Regions from separate parts of the Pseudomonas protegens genome, predicted to be linked through region 2. Evidence: riboswitches for the same ligand, from Rfam matches in the RefSeq annotation. Region 2 holds a riboswitch; the other holds the start of a gene.
The links. Region 2 has a riboswitch for cobalamin ahead of GGI48_RS03725 (TonB-dependent receptor plug domain-containing protein). Riboswitches for the same ligand answer to the same signal wherever they lie in the genome.

Region 1 (7,587 bases), 1.7 Mb from region 2:
CCATGGCGCTTGACCCCTTCGATCCACTTCGGATTGGCCGCCCGGGAGCGGATCACCCGGTTCAGTTCTTCCTTGAGGGTGCGGATCTTCGGCAGGTCCGGCTGGCTGTGGTCGCCGTGGTAGCTGGCAGCCTTGGCCCCGCTGAGGCTTTCCACCGCCGCCAGCATGCCGCCCTGGAACTGGTAGTAGTCGTTGGAATCGAGCAGGTCGTGCTCGCGGTTGTCCTGATTCTGTAGCACCGCCTGCACCTGGCTCAGGCGGGTGGCGAACTGCTCGCGGGCGGCGGTGCCCTCATCGCTGCCGCCATAGGCGTAGCCGCCCCAGTTCAGGTAGACCTCGGCCAGGTCTTCGCGGCTCTGCCAAAGGCGACCGTCGATGGCGCCCTGGACCCCGGCGCCATAAGCCCCGGGTTTGGCACCGAAAATCCGCCAGCCGGCCTGACGCGCGGCCGCGTCCTGCTCCAGGCCCGAGGCGATCAAGGCCTCGCGCTCGGCGCGGACCCTGGCCGCCAGCGGATTCATGTCCTCGGGCTCATCGAGGGCCGCCACCGCTTGCACCGCCGCGTCGAACAGGCGGATCAGGTTGGCGAAGGCGTCGCGGAAGAACCCGGACACCCGCAGGGTCACGTCGACCCGTGGCCGGTCCAGCAGGCTCAAGGGCAGGATCTCAAAGTCATCGACCCGCTGGCTGCCGGTGGCCCACACCGGACGCACGCCCATCAGGGCCATGGCCTGGGCGATGTCGTCGCCGCCGGTGCGCATGGTCGCGGTGCCCCACACCGACAGGCCCAGTTGCAGCAGGTGATCGCCGTGGTCCTGCAGGTGGCGTTCGAGGATCAGGTTGGCCGACTGGAAACCGATGCGCCAGGCGGTGGTGGTGGGCAGGTTGCGCACATCCACCGAATAGAAGTTGCGCCCGGTGGGCAGCACGTCCAGACGGCCACGGCTGGGTGCGCCGCTGGGTCCGGCGGGGACAAAACGCCCGTTCAGTGCCTCCAGCAGGCCGTGCATTTCCGCCGGGCCGCAGGCGTCCAGGCGCGGCGCGACCACCTCGCGCAAGCCGTCGATAATGCTCTGCACCGGCTCCCAGCCGGGTTCATCCAACTGCGCCACCGGGCCCTGGAGCGCCGCCTCGATCAACTCGGCGGCATACAGCTCCAGGCGCTCGCGCACGTCGCCGGCGGTGCGCCACAGCGCCTCGCTGATCTGCCGCAACGGTTGCGGGCGGCGCCCGGTCCAGGGTTCGGCCAGGGCGCAATCCAGCGGATCGAAGCCCAGCTCGAAGGCCTTGGCCAAGGCCCGCAGCAGGCTGGCATGGGCGCCCTTGCCATCGCCCCGGGGAATGCGCAGCAGGGCCAGCAGGGTGTCGAGGCGCAGGCGGCCCTCGGGGGATTCGCCGAACACATGCAGACCATCGCGGATCTGCGACTCCTTGAGGTCGCACAGGTAGGTGTCCAGGCGCGGCAGCCAGATCGCCGCATCGGCGTCGCTGTCGAGCGCGCCTTCCAGTTGCAGCTCGCGGTCGATATGGGTTTCGCGCACCAGTTGCAGGATGTCCCGTTGCAGCTCGCGGGCGCGACGTGGGTCCAGCAGTTGGGCTTCGTAGTACTCGTCCGCCAGCAGCTCCAGGTTACGCAGCGGGCCGTAGGTTTCGGCACGGGTCAGCGGCGGCATCAGGTGGTCGATGATCACCGCCTGGGTGCGGCGCTTGGCCTGGGCGCCCTCCCCCGGGTCGTTGACGATGAACGGGTAGATGTTCGGCAGCGGCCCCAGCAGCGCATCCGGCCAGCAGTTTTCCGAGAGGCCGACGCCCTTGCCCGGCAGCCATTCCAGGTTGCCGTGCTTGCCGACGTGGATCAGCGCATGGGCGCCGTAGGCCTGGCGCAGCCAGAAGTAGAACGCCAGGTAGCCGTGGGGCGGCACCAGATCCGGGTCGTGGTAGACCGCGCTGGGGTCCACCTGATAACCCCGGGCCGGCTGGATGCCGACGAAGGTCAGGCCAAAGCGCAGGCCGGCGATCATCATCCGCCCATCGCGGCACATCGGGTCTTGCTGCGGTGCGCCCCAGCGCTGCAGCACCGCCTCGCGGTTGGCCTCGGGCAGGGCCTGGAACATCAGCGCGTAGTCATCCAGGGCCAGGCTTTGCTGGCACGGACGCAGGTCAATGCTGTCCAGGTCGTTGCTGACCCCGCCGAGCAACCGCTGGATCAACTCGGTGCCGCTGGCCGGCAGTTCGGCCGGCAGCGGATAGCCTTCGGCGTGCAGCGCCTTGAGGATGTTCAGCGCCGCCGCCGGGGTGTCCAGGCCGACGCCGTTGCCAATGCGCCCGTCGCGGGTCGGGTAGTTGGCCAACACCAGGGCAATGCGCTTGTGGCCGTTGTCCAGGCGCCCCAGCTCGACCCAGCGCCGGGCCAGTTCGGCGACGAAATCCATGCGCTCGGGCTGGCCGCGGTAGCACACCACGTCCGACTGGCTGCGCTCGCTGCGCCAGGCCAGGTCCTTGAAGCTGATGGGCCGGCTGATGATGCGCCCGTCCAGTTCCGGCAAGGCGATGTGCATGGCCAGGTCTCGCGGGCCCAGGCCCTGCTCGCTGTCGCGCCAGCCGGGCTCGTTGTCCTGGGCGCAGATCGCCTGGATCACCGGAATGTTGCGCCGGAACGGCCGCAGGTGCGGGGCCTCAGGGCTGGACTGGGCAAAGCCGGTGGTATTGAGGATCACCCCGGCCGCGGTTGCATCCAGCCAGTCTTCCACCTGGCTCAGGCAGCCGGGCTCCTTGAGGCTGGCCACGGCGATCGGCAACGGATTGAGCCCTGCCGCCTGCAAACGCTGGCAGAACAGGTCGATAAAGCCGGTGTTGGCCGCTTGCAGGTGGGAGCGGTAGAACAGCAGCGCGGCCACGGCTTGCCCCGGCTGCCAATCAGCCTGCCAGTCGCTGAGAGTGGCCTGGCTTTTGTGTGGGTGATAGATCGCCGTGCGTGGCAGGGTTTGCGGTTCGCTCCAGGGGTAGTCGCGCCCCAGCAGGCCGCTGGCCAGGCAGCGATAGAAATTCAGCGCGTTGTCGCGCCCGCCCTGGCGCAGGAACTGCCACAGGCGATCGCGCTCGACGGGGCCCACGGTGCTCAGGTCGCTGAGTTCCGGGTCCGGGCGGTCGTCCCCCGGCACCAGGATCAACTGCACCCCGCGCAGGGACAGCTCCACCAGCCGCTCGACGCCGTAACGCCAGTAGCCGATGCCGCCGTGCAGGGAAATCAGGATGACCTTGGCGTGGCGCAGCACCTGATCCACATACAGATCCACCGAGGCGTGGTTCTGCACCTGCATCGGGTTGGCCAGGCGAAAGCTCGGGTAATCCTCGGGCAACTGCTCGGCGGCATCGGCCAGCAGCGCCAGGCTGGAATCGCCGCTGCACAGGATCACCAGCTCGGCGGGGGTTTGTCCAAGGTCGGCAATGTTGTCATCCGAGACGAAACCGCCGGGCTGGGTCCTGAGCAGGTGCATGGCTTACACGCTGAGGGCGGCGCGCAGTTGCGCTTCGAGTTGGGCGGCGTCCAGTTCCTGGCCGATCAGCACCAGGCGCGTGGTGCGGGCTTCGTCAGCGCCCCACTTGCGGTCGAAGTGCTTGTCGAAGCGCGTGCCCACGCCCTGGATCAGCAGGCGCATCGGCTTGTTGGGGATCGCGGCAAAGCCCTTGACCCGCAGGATGCCGTGCTTGACCACCAGCTGGGTCAGGGCGTCCAGCAGCAGGCTTTCGTCGGCCTGGGGCAGCTCGATGGAGATGGAGTCGAAGGCGTCGTGATCGTGGTCGTCGTGATCGTCATCGCCGTCGTGGTGATGGTCGTGGTGGCTGTGGCGGCCGTCGATGTGTTCCTCGGAACCGGCGCCCAGGCCCAGCAGCACGTCCAGGGGCAGGCGGCCGCTGCTGGCTTCGATGACTTTCACCGCCGGCGGCAGCTCCTCGGCCACTTCCAGGCGCACCTTGGCCAGGTCTTCGGGGTTGATCAGGTCGGTCTTGTTGAGGATCACCAGGTCGGCGCTGGACAGCTGGTCGGCGAACAGCTCGTGCAGCGGCGATTCGTGGTCCAGGTTGGGGTCGAGCTTGCGCTGGGCGTCCACTTGCTCGGGGAACGCGGCGAAGGTGCCGGCGGCCACGGCCGGGCTGTCGACCACGGTGATCACCGCGTCGACGGTGCAGGCGCTGCGGATTTCCGGCCACTGGAAGGCCTGGACCAGGGGCTTGGGCAGGGCCAGGCCGGAAGTTTCGATAAGGATGTGGTCCAGGTCGCCGCGACGCGCCACCAGTTCGCGCATCACCGGGAAGAACTCTTCCTGCACGGTGCAGCACAGGCAACCGTTGGCCAGCTCGTAGACACGACCGCTGGCCTCTTCCTCGGTGCAGCCGATGGCGCATTGCTTGAGGATCTCGCCGTCGATGCCCAGCTCGCCGAACTCGTTGACGATCACCGCGATGCGCCGGCCCTGGGCGTTGTCCAGCATGTGCCGCAGCAAGGTGGTCTTACCCGAGCCAAGGAAGCCGGTGACGATGGTGACGGGAAGTTTGGCCAGTGTTTTCATCGGATGCCCCTTGGCAAAGGTGGCGGGCATACGGGACGAGAGCCGCAGCGCAGAGGCGCGCGGAGATTTCGCCACCGGATCACCCCGCCCGGTTGTAGTGAGAATCTGGGATCGAGGCAGGTCTCCTGGCTGAGGGCTTGCCAGTCATTGGACTGGCGGTTTCTGCGCCTTCCCGCAGGCGTTGTGGACGCCAATGCAGTGGCCTTGCAGAAATGAAACCCTTCACAGTTGCGGGGGCAGCCGCGGCATCGACCGCGTTCCCTTCTTAGCTTCGACCGCTGGCCGAAGAACCTCGAACGCGCAAGGCTACGCAGAGCGCGGGGGACGGTCAATCGGCAATGCGTCGGCGTCCGCAATTGACGGCCTCGCCCCGCCCGTGATTTGCTACGCGCCTTGTTACGGGTGCCCTTCACAGGGTGAAACGGGAAACCGGTGAATCACGTGCTTAACTAAAAAGCCGTGGCCAGTCCGGTGCTGCCCCCGCAACGGTAAGCGAGCGAAGTGTCAGATCCACTGTGCCACGGCATGGGAAGGTGACACTTTTCGGCACGGTACGACATGAGTCGGCCCCTGCCCCTCGCGAGCCCGGAGACCGGCCCGCAACACTTACATAACAAACCCGCGGTGGGCGGGCGCTGTTGCAAACCCTGCGTGCTCCTCACGCGGGGTTTTCCTGCGCTGCTCCCTGCCGATACTCCAAAAGGGAAGCGCCATGTCGATCATCAGCAGCACCAGCCATTCCGCCAGCAGCACCTCCACCCTGAGCCAACGCCTGGTGGCCGCCATCGGCGCTTCGATCCTCGGCGCCTGCCTGGTGTACTTCGCCGGTTTTTCCCATATCGAAGCGGTGCACAACGCGGCCCACGATACCCGCCACAGCGCTGCCTTCCCTTGCCACTGAGAACCGCCGACATGATCAAGCGTATCGCGCAAACCGCGGGGTTCACCGGGTTGCTGGCCGCCCTGTTGCTGACCCTGCTGCAAAGCTTCTGGGTCGCCCCGCTGATTCTGCAGGCGGAAACCTATGAAAAGGCCCCGGCGGCCGAAGTCCACGAACACGCCGAAGGCGCCATGGCCGGTCACAGCCATGATGCCGAGGCCTGGGAGCCGGAAGACGGCTGGCAGCGCACCCTGTCCACCACCGGCGGCAATCTGGTGGTGGCGGTCGGCTTCGCCCTGATGCTGGCCGGGCTCTATACCCTGCGCGCGCCCAATCGCGTCTCTCAGGGCCTGCTCTGGGGACTGGCCGGTTATGCGACCTTCTGCCTGGCGCCAACCCTGGGCCTGCCACCGGAGTTGCCGGGCACCGCTGCCGCCGACCTGGCGCAACGGCAGATCTGGTGGGTCGGCACCGCCGCTTCCACTGCGGTGGGTATTGCCCTGATCGTGTTCGCCCAGAACTGGCTGCTGAAGATCCTCGGCGCAGCCATCATCGCCGTGCCCCATGTGATCGGCGCGCCACAGCCGCTAGTGCATTCGATGCTGGCCCCGGAAGAGCTGGAAGCGCAGTTCAAGATCGCCTCGCAGTTGACCAATGCGGCGTTCTGGCTGGCCCTCGGGCTGATCAGCGCCTGGCTGTTCCGACGCAAGAACACGGACCTGTACCCGGCATGATCGAAAGGCGCGCAGCGCCGACCCTGGTGGTCGGCCTGGGCTGCCAGAAAGGCTGCTCGGTGACCACGCTGCGCGCCCTGCTTGAGCAGGTGCTGCAAGCCCACGGCCTGGAGAGCGGGCAATTGCTGGCCCTGGCCAGTATCGACCTCAAGCGCAACGAACCCGGACTGCTACAACTGGCAGAACAGCTGGCCCTGCCGCTGACGTGCTTCAGCAGCAGTCAACTGGCGCCTTATGCCCCGCGCCTGAGCCATCGTTCGCCCATCGCCTTCGAGCACAGTGGCTGCTATGGCGTCGCTGAAAGCGCCGCCCTGGCACTGGCTGAACTGCTGTCCGCTGGCCCGGCCGAACTGCTGGTTCCCAGGCAAAAATGCGCCCAGGCCACCCTGGCATTGGCCACTGCCCGGTAGAATCGCCGACAATTCCCTTCTTCGAACATGAGCGTTGTTCATCTGCCGCTCTGCTCCCGCCTTTTTTTTGCACAGGACACAGCCATGACTGTCTATTTCATCGGTGCCGGCCCCGGCGACCCGGAGCTGATCACCGTCAAGGGCCAGCGCCTGATCCATCGCTGCCCGGTGATCATCTATGCCGGCTCGCTGGTGCCCGAGGCCGTCCTCGAAGGTCACAGCGCGATACGAGTGATCAACAGCGCCGAGCTGCACCTGGAACAGATCATCGAGGCGATCAGGCACGCCCACGACCAGGGCCAGGATGTGGCCCGGGTGCATTCCGGCGACCCGAGCCTGTACGGCGCCATTGGCGAACAGATTCGCTGCCTGCGGGAGCTGGGCATTCCCTTCGAGATCATCCCTGGCGTCACCGCCACCGCCGCCTGCGCCGCATTGCTGGGGGCCGAACTGACCCTGCCGGATGTGTCCCAGAGCGTGATCCTGACCCGCTATGCGGACAAGACCGCCATGCCGGCCGGTGAAGAATTCGCCAGCCTCGCGGCCCACGGCGCCACCATGGCGATTCACCTGGGGGTCAACCACCTGGAGAAGATCGTCGCCGAACTGCTGCCCCATTACGGCGCCGACTGCCCGATTGCCGTGGTGCACCGGGCTACCTGGCCGGACCAGGACTGGGCCCTGGGCACCCTGGCGGACATTGCCGACAAAGTCGCGGCCAAGGGCTTCCGGCGCACGGCGCTGATCCTGGTAGGCCGGGTGCTGGCCACGGATGTTTTCAGCGAGTCATCGCTGTACCGCGCCGGGCACGCACACCTCTACCGCCCCTGACACACATCCTGCGTAGGAGCTGGCTTGCCAGCGAAAGCGATCTTGGCATCGTGCAAGGCTTGAGGGCCCTTTCGCCGGCAAGCCGGCTCCTACGGAGGCTTATTCGGGGTGCGGGCTGCGGGCATAAAAAAACGGCGCTCACGGGGCGCCGTTTTTTTGTT
Region 2 (7,587 bases):
TCACGCTGCAGCAGCTGGCGTTTGCGCGTGGCCGGTGACCACAGGGCGTCCGCCAGCAGCAGCACGTCCGGGTCGTTGCTCAGCAGGGTTTCGCTGTCGACCGTCAGGCGCGGGCGGTCGATGGCAGCGAAGCTGTTGCGCGCGCCGGCGGCCTGCAGCAATACCCCGACAAAACCGCGCCGCCCCTGGCTGGCCAGGCCGTTGACTTCGCTGTCGAGGTAGAACACCGCAGGCCTGTCGCGCCCCTGATACAGGGCCGCCGCCGCGTCGAGGTCGGCCTGCTGCCCGGCGATCAGTTGCGCCGCCCGGGCGTCCTGGCGCAGCAGCCGGCCCAGGGTCAGCAGGTCGTGACGGATATGCCCGAAGTAGTCCTCGTTGTGCCCGGCGCAGGCCGACTCCAGCAGGTAGCTGGCCACGCCAATGCCCCTCAGGCGCTGCCGGGAACTGAAGGACTCGGGGAACGCCGAGGCAAAGCCGCCCACCACCAGATCGGGCTTGAGGCTGTAGAGCACCTCCGCCGACGGGTATTGCCGGGCGATCACCGGTACGCCGTGGTAGTGCCCGTCGGCGCCGGCATCGTCGTCCAGGTAGGCCACGCCGATCAGCGACGGCCCGGCGCCCAGGGCCAGCAGCAGGTCGGCGCTGTGCTGGTTGAGGGCGACGATGCGTTGCGGCGGCGCGGCGATCTCCCAGCGCTGGCCGCAGTTTTCATAGGTGGTGGCCAGGGCTGGCGTGCCGGCCAGACCGAGCAGGAGGCCGAGCAGCGGGGCGATGGGGGTTGTTCTAGGCATCTGTCGCGCCTGCGTAAGGCGAGGGAATCAGCAGATCGGCTACCGGCGCGCCTGCCACTAGGTGTTGCTGCACCAGGCGCAGCACCTGGGCGTCGTCGCCGACCCGGTACCAGCAGCCATCCGGGTGCACCGTCAACACCGGCCCCAGGTTGCAGGGGAACTGGCAGGCGGTGCGGGTCAGCAGCACGCCACCGGGTGTCTCCATGTGCTCCAGGCGCAGCAGCTCGCGGCGCAGGGTCTTCCACAGCGCCAGGGCGCCGCGCCGCACGCAGCGCGGGCCGGTGCAGAGGAACACCTGGCGGGCGTGGGGTGGCACCCGCGACCAGTCCGGGTCGCAGGCCACCGCGTTGACCTTGTCGCAGGGCAGGTGGCGCTCGTGCTGGTCGACGCTGGCGCAGGCCAGGGCTGCGTCCAGGCCGCGGCGGCCCAGGGCCTGGGCGGTGATCCAGGGTTGCGGCGCTTGCGGGTGGGCGCGGGCCAGGCGCCCCAGTTCGTCGCGCAGCCAATCCAGGTAGGCGCTGTCGGAGCTGGGCTCCAGGTCCACCACCAGCAGCGCCGCGCCGTTCTCGGGCAAGGGTTCGTCGAGGGCGGCCCAGAGGCTGTCGAAGCCGTCCAGGGTGTCGATCACCCGGGTGCTGGCGTCGTTGCCCCGCAGCCGATGAAGCTCGCGGCGAAACGCCTCGCCCAGGGCGCCGCTGTTCAGGCCGGGGCCGACGAACAGCACCCGTTGATAATCCTTGTGCATGGCAGTCGTCCTCAGAAGCGGTAGGTGTAGCGCACCTCGGTGGTGAAGGGGCGCCCCAGGTTGTCCACCCGCGGGTTGTTGCTGGCGATGCTGGTGCTGTAGTCGCGGTCGAAGAGGTTTTCCACCAGCAGGCTCAGGCGATGCTGCTGGGCCGTGTCGAGGTAGCGATAGGCATCGGCGTCGACCACCGAATAGTGGCCGTAGTCGATCTTCTTCGGGCTGTCGATCTGGCCGATGTAGCGGATTGCCCCGCCCACGCCCCACTGGCGGTCCACGGACTCGTAGCCCAGCCGCGTGCGGGCGAGGAAGCCGGGGATGTTGCTCAGGGTCACGCCGTTGCGCGACTCCACCAGGTTGCGGGTCATGTCCGCCTGCAGGGTCCATTGCGGGCTGAACTGCCAGCGCCCGTCGATCTCCAGGCCACGTACCTTGATCCGTCCTTGGCCATTGACCCAGTCGATGCCGTCGAGGGCGATCAGGTCGTCGATCTTGCGCTGGAACAGCGTGCCGCTGGCGTTGAAGTCGCCGGCCAGCAGGTGGCCCTGGTAGTCCAGGCCCAGCTCGGCATTCACGCTCTTTTCCGGCTTGAGGTGGCGGTTGCCTCGTTCATCCTCCTCGTTGGCGAACAGTTGCTCGGCGTTGGGCAGCTTGAAGGCGCTGCCGAACTGGCCGCGCAGTTGCCAGTGGGGCGAGAGGTCATACAGCGAGGTGAGCATGCCCACCGTGGCGCTTTCGCCGCCGCTGATCTTCTCGTGACGCACGCCGATGCTCGGGTGCCAGTCGGGCAGGGCTGCCAATACCGGGCGCAGTTGAGCGTAGAGGGCGTTGGCCTGGGCGCTGTTGTCCTCGATCTTGAGCACATCGTCCTGGCCCTTGAACCACTGGTTGTCGCTGCCGAACACCAGCACATGGCCGCCGTCCAGCTCGGCCTTGCCCTCGGCCTGCAGGCCCCAGTCGGTGAAGCCCCAGTAGTCGTTGTGGTTGATCACCTTGAGGCCCCCGCCCTCGGTGGTGTTGATGCGGGTGTAGCGGGTGTCCCAGTCGTTGACATGGCCTTTGACGAAGTAGCTGAAGCGCTCGCCCAGGCGCTGCTCGAAGGTCGCGGTGGCGATCTGCTGGATGCGGTCGTTGGTGGTTTTATGGTTGTTCACCGGGCGGGCGAAATCCAGGTTGGCGTCGCTGTACTGGTAGAACAGTTCCAGCCGCGAATCGTCGGCAAAGCCCTGGATCGCCTTGGCGCCGAAGGTGGTCACGGCATAGCCGCGTTTCTTGTCCCGGGTGTTGGGGCTGTAGGCGCTGTTGCGATAGGGCTGGTAACCGTCGGAGACGTTATGGCTGACATAGGCCAGCAGGCCCAGGTCGCCCAGGCCGTTGCTGAGGATCTGCTCGGCGCGGGCATCGCCGCTCTGGCCCCGGAAGCTGTCCAGGCCCAGGTTGACCTCGCCGGAGACGTCGCGGGTCTGCGGGCTGCGGGTGACGATGTTGATCACCCCGGACACCGCCTGGGTGCCGAACAGCAGGCTCTGGCCGCCCTTGAGCACCTCGATGCGCTCGATGGCGTTGGCCGGCAGGGTGTCCAGGTACAGGCCGCCGTACAGGCGGTTGTTCAGGCGCACGCCGTCCAGCAGGATCAGGGTGTCGTCGTTGCGCCCGCCCAGCAGGGAATAGGTGCCGTAGTCGAAGGGGCCGTTTTTCGGTGCGACGTAGAGGCCCGGCACGTACATCTGCAGGACCCGGGTGATGTCGCTGCTGGGGCCGGCACGCTCGATCTGCTGGCGATCGATGATCTCCACCTTGCTGCCGTACCTGGCCATTTCGGCCACCGTGGTGGACTCCACCGAAGGGGCGGAAACCCATTGCTGCTCCAGTTTCAGCGGCGCGTCGTCCGCCAGCAGCAGGGGGCTGAACAGGCAGCCGAACAGGGCGCCGCTCATGCTGCGGCGCGGTGCACGCCAGTCGCGTGCAAGGAAAGTCTCAGGTGTTGTCATTCTTGGTCTTCTCGAAAGTGTCTTCGGGAAGCACGCAGGAGAAGGTATCGGCCACAGGCACGCGACCATACCGGCCCATGCCCGCCCACCGCAGGATTGCCAAACACAGGTTCCAGGCCGGTCTCCGGGCTGACGAGTGTGGCGGCATTCGCCTTCCCATACCTTGGGTACAGTGGCGTGTTGAATGCAGCACTCGCTTACCGTTGCGGGGGCAGCACCGGACTAGCCCTGAAGGGGCGCACCGGTTTCCCGTTTCACCTCATGCACGGCGGCATGAGGCACCTGAAACTGGGCGGCATCTGAACACTCGCACCGACGTTCGTCAACGTCGGGCCTGGCGCCGGGTGCTTGCGGTTCAAGGGCGATGGCGGATCTGCAGCGAGTCGTGCCTGATAACGGGCAAGGCGGTGGCTACGGCAGCGCGGCGGTTTCCGGGGTCAGGTGCCGCTGTGAGCGCCGTGTCGGCGGGGACTCGCAGGCCAGCAGCGGCACGGCGCGCACCGAGTCGCCGGGCTGCAGTTGCAGGCGTTTGGCGGTCAGGCGGTCCACCAGCAGGCAGCCGGACACCAGGCGCCCGGGCGCGGCGGTGATGCGGCAGTTCTCCAGGCGCCGGTTGTGAATCAGCCACACCGGCGCCTGCGCGTCCGGAGTGCCCACCAGCAGGGGCAGGGTCTGGCTTTCACGCACGCTGCGGATCTTCGTCACCTCGGCCTCGATCAGCGGCCCGCCGTCGAAGATGTCGATGCAGCCCTGATGGTTGAAGCCTTCGTCCCGCAGGATGTGCACCGCCTGCTCGGTGCTGTGGTGGGCCTGGCCGATGGCGGCCTGGGCGGCGGGGCTGAGCAGGCAGGTGTACAGCGGCTGGCGTGGCATGAGTTCGGCGATGAACGGCTTGCTGCCCTGGCTGGACAGGCGATTGGCCTGCTGGAAGTCCATCTTGAAGAAGTGGCGCCCCAGGCTGTCCCAGAACGGCGAACGGCCCTGGCCGTCGAGCTGGCCCCGCAGCTCGGCCACCAGCTTGTCGCCGAACAGCTTCGGGTATTCGGCGACGAACAGCAGGCGCGCGGTGGACAGCAGGCGCCCGGCGTAGCCCTGGCGCTGGTCGTGGCGCAGGTACAGCGAGCAGAGCAGGGATTGCCCGGTCATCTCGTTGCACAGGAACAGGGTCGGGATCTGTTTTTCGATCCCCAGCTCCGGGGCGCGGCCGCGGGTGATGCCCACCCGGTAGTGGTAGCAGGGCTCGCGCAGGCCGATGGCGCCGCTCAGGCCGCAGACGCCGATCACTTGCTGGTCGTCGTCCTCCAGTACGAACAGGTAGTCGGCGTCGGCCCGTTCCACCTGATTGGCGAAGGTGCGCTGGGCCCAGCGCAGCCGATGAGCCAGGCGCTCGGGGTCGGTGGAGAGGTTGTTCAACTCGCGACCGTTGCCTTGCAGCAGCCTCAGCAGCGCCGGCAGATCGGTGACGCGGATCGGACGGACGATCATGGCACAGCTCCTTGACGCTGCCCGGGGCAGCGGTAAAACCGCGGCTGGCTCATAACGCCACCGCCCGCACCGGCTCGCCCGGTGTCAATTGCAGGGCCTGGAACATCGAGTGGTCCAGGCCGATCACGTCCCCCGGGGCCTCATCCAGGGGCACGACAATCGCGCGAAAGCCCTGCAGCCGGTCATTGCTCAGCAGCCAGTGGCGGCCCTGGCCGCTCTGCGGGCTCAGGTAGCTGGTCGCGACCCGGCTCTGAATGATCGAGCGTAGCTGGTTATGGCGTGCCTGCAGGGTCGGGCCGGCATCGAACAGGTCAACGTACTGGGTCGGCGCAAAGCCCTCGTCGACGAGGATGTCGCAGGCTTCCCGGGCCGCCGGGTGAATGCGTCCGATGCAGTCCTGGGCCGGCTGCGGCAGCATCGGGATGTACAGCGGGTACTGGGGCATCAGTTCGGCGAGAAAGCCGCGGCCCTGCAAGGCGCACAGGCGTTCGGCCTCGACATAGGGCAGGTCGAAGAAGTGCTGGCCCACCGCCGCCCAGAAGGGCGATTGGCCGGCGTCGTCGCTGTAGCCGACGATCTCGCTGATGCAACTGTCGGCAAAGCGCCAGGGGTGCGCGGCGATGAACAGCAGGCGCGCGCGGGAGGTCAGTTGCGCCTGGGGCGTGCCCGCCAATGCCGGATCGACATGGAAGCTGCGCAGCAGGGTCTGTTCGCTGAGGTCCTGGCACAGCGACAGGGTCGGCACCGCCTGCTCGATGTTCAGCTCGCGCGAGCTGCTGATGAAGGGGCGGTTGCGCAGGCTGTAGAAGGGGGTGGCAAAGCCGGCGGTGGCGAGAATGTCCGAGCAGCCGTGGAGTTGGCCGCTGTCCTGGTCCTCGAGCACCATAAAATAGTTTTCCGGACCCTGGCGGGCCTCGACCTTGGCGAAGGACGCCAGGGAGTCGAGGATCTTTTCCCGCAGGCAGGTTTCGTCATCCACCAGCGAAGTCACGCCCAGCAGGCGTGTGCCGGCCAGTCGCAGCAGTTGAGGCAGATCGGATAACGCCACCGGACGCAAGGCCAGCATGGGGGTACTCCTGTATCAAGGGCCGTTCGCCCGGGGCGAACATCGGCCAGACATCACTGTCGGTGACCACGCAGTTGCACGGCCGCGGCATCCGGCGGCCGGTCCCCGGGGCGGCTCTTGGCGGCTGCGCGCGGGGTGCGCGCGACGCCATCCGGCGCCGCGCGGGAGGTTATTGCTTGAGCGGATCGGGCAGGGCGGCGCCGCTGCCCAGCTTGTTCAGCAGGAACAGGTAGACCAGCCCGGCGAGGATCCAGATGGCGCCGAGTTTCTGCGCGTCCACGCCCATGTTGTACATGATGGCGCTGACGATCACGAAGCCGATCACCGGGCAGATCAGGTGGCGGATCACCTGGCCGGACTTCTGCCGGCGCCAGTAGAAGTTGATCACGGTGATGTGCAGCAGCATGAAGCCGCTCAGGGCGCCGAAGTTGACCAGGGAGGTCAGGGTATCCACCGAGTTGATGAACAGGTAGCAGATCAGCAGCGACAGCACCGCCACCAGGTAGATGCTGATGTGCGGGGTGTTGTGTTTCGGGTGGACCTTGGCCAGCACCTTGGGCAGCTTGCCGTCGCGGGCCATGCCGAACAGCAGGCGCGACACCGCGGCTTGCGAGGTGATGGCCACGGCCACGCCCCAGGCCAGCGCCGTGGCCACCCCGGTGAGGGTCGCCAGCCAGCTGCCGGCGGCCAGTTCGGCGATCTCGTAGAAGGCGGTGTCGGCGGACTTGAAGCCCATGCCGGCGGCCAGGTCGGTGGCGATCCAGGTCTGCACCACGAAGATCGCCCCCATCACCACCAGGGTGATCAGCGCGGCGCGACCGACGCTGCGGCCCGGGTCGCCCTTGACCTCTTCGGCCAGGGTCGAGATGGCGTCAAAGCCCAGGAACGACAGCACCGCGATCGACACGCCCTGCATCAGCAGGCCGAAGTGGAAGTTCTCCGGGCTGTACAGCGGCGCCAGGGTCAGTTGGCCGTTGCCGGCGCCCCCGTGCAGGGCGTTCCAGGCGTAGAACAGGAAGATCCCCAGCACCACCAGCTGCGCCAGCAGGAACAGGATGTTCATCCGCGCGGTGAAGGTGATGCCCCGCAGGTTGACGAAGGTGGCGCTGACCAGGAACGCCAGGATGAAGCCGACCTTGGGCACTTCCGGGTACAGGTGGTTGAGGGCCATGGCGGCGTAGACGTAGAGCAGCGGCGGAATCAGCAGGTAGTCCAGCAGCATCAGCCAGCCGGCGAGAAAGCCGACATGGGGATTGAGGCCGCGCTGGGCATAGGAGTAGACCGAGCCGGCGATGGGGAAGGCGCGGGCCATTGCGCCGTAGCTCAGGGCGGTGAAGACCATCGCCACCATGCCGATGATGTAGGCCAGGGGCACCATGCCCGGGGCTTCCTGGTTGACGTAACCGTAGACCCCGAACGGGGCGATGGGGATCATGAAAATCATCCCGTAGACCACCAGGTCGCGCAGGCTCAGCCCGCGCTTGAGTTCCTGTTTGTAGCCGAATTCTTCAA

Region 1: linked by a shared signal. The riboswitch ahead of cobW (cobalamin biosynthesis protein CobW) and the one ahead of GGI48_RS03725 (TonB-dependent receptor plug domain-containing protein) in region 2 are both predicted to bind cobalamin.

What each region holds. Positions count from the first base shown of each region.
Region 1 is NZ_CP060201.1:5,886,224-5,893,810, reverse strand. It holds gene cobN (cobaltochelatase subunit CobN) at 1-3,497, opposite strand, end outside; gene cobW (cobalamin biosynthesis protein CobW) at 3,501-4,571, opposite strand; cobalamin riboswitch at 4,669-4,881, opposite strand; cobalamin riboswitch at 4,955-5,187, shown strand; gene GGI48_RS27265 (CbtB-domain containing protein) at 5,284-5,472, shown strand; gene GGI48_RS27260 (CbtA family protein) at 5,484-6,185, shown strand; gene GGI48_RS27255 (cobalamin biosynthesis protein) at 6,182-6,595, shown strand; gene cobM (precorrin-4 C(11)-methyltransferase) at 6,680-7,426, shown strand.
Region 2 is NZ_CP060201.1:806,446-814,032, reverse strand. It holds gene GGI48_RS03735 (ABC transporter substrate-binding protein) at 1-791, opposite strand, end outside; gene GGI48_RS03730 ((2Fe-2S) ferredoxin domain-containing protein) at 784-1,536, opposite strand; gene GGI48_RS03725 (TonB-dependent receptor plug domain-containing protein) at 1,548-3,470, opposite strand; cobalamin riboswitch at 3,622-3,825, opposite strand; gene GGI48_RS03720 (arginine N-succinyltransferase) at 3,936-5,009, opposite strand; gene GGI48_RS03715 (arginine N-succinyltransferase) at 5,059-6,075, opposite strand; gene GGI48_RS03710 (APC family permease) at 6,245-7,587, opposite strand, start outside.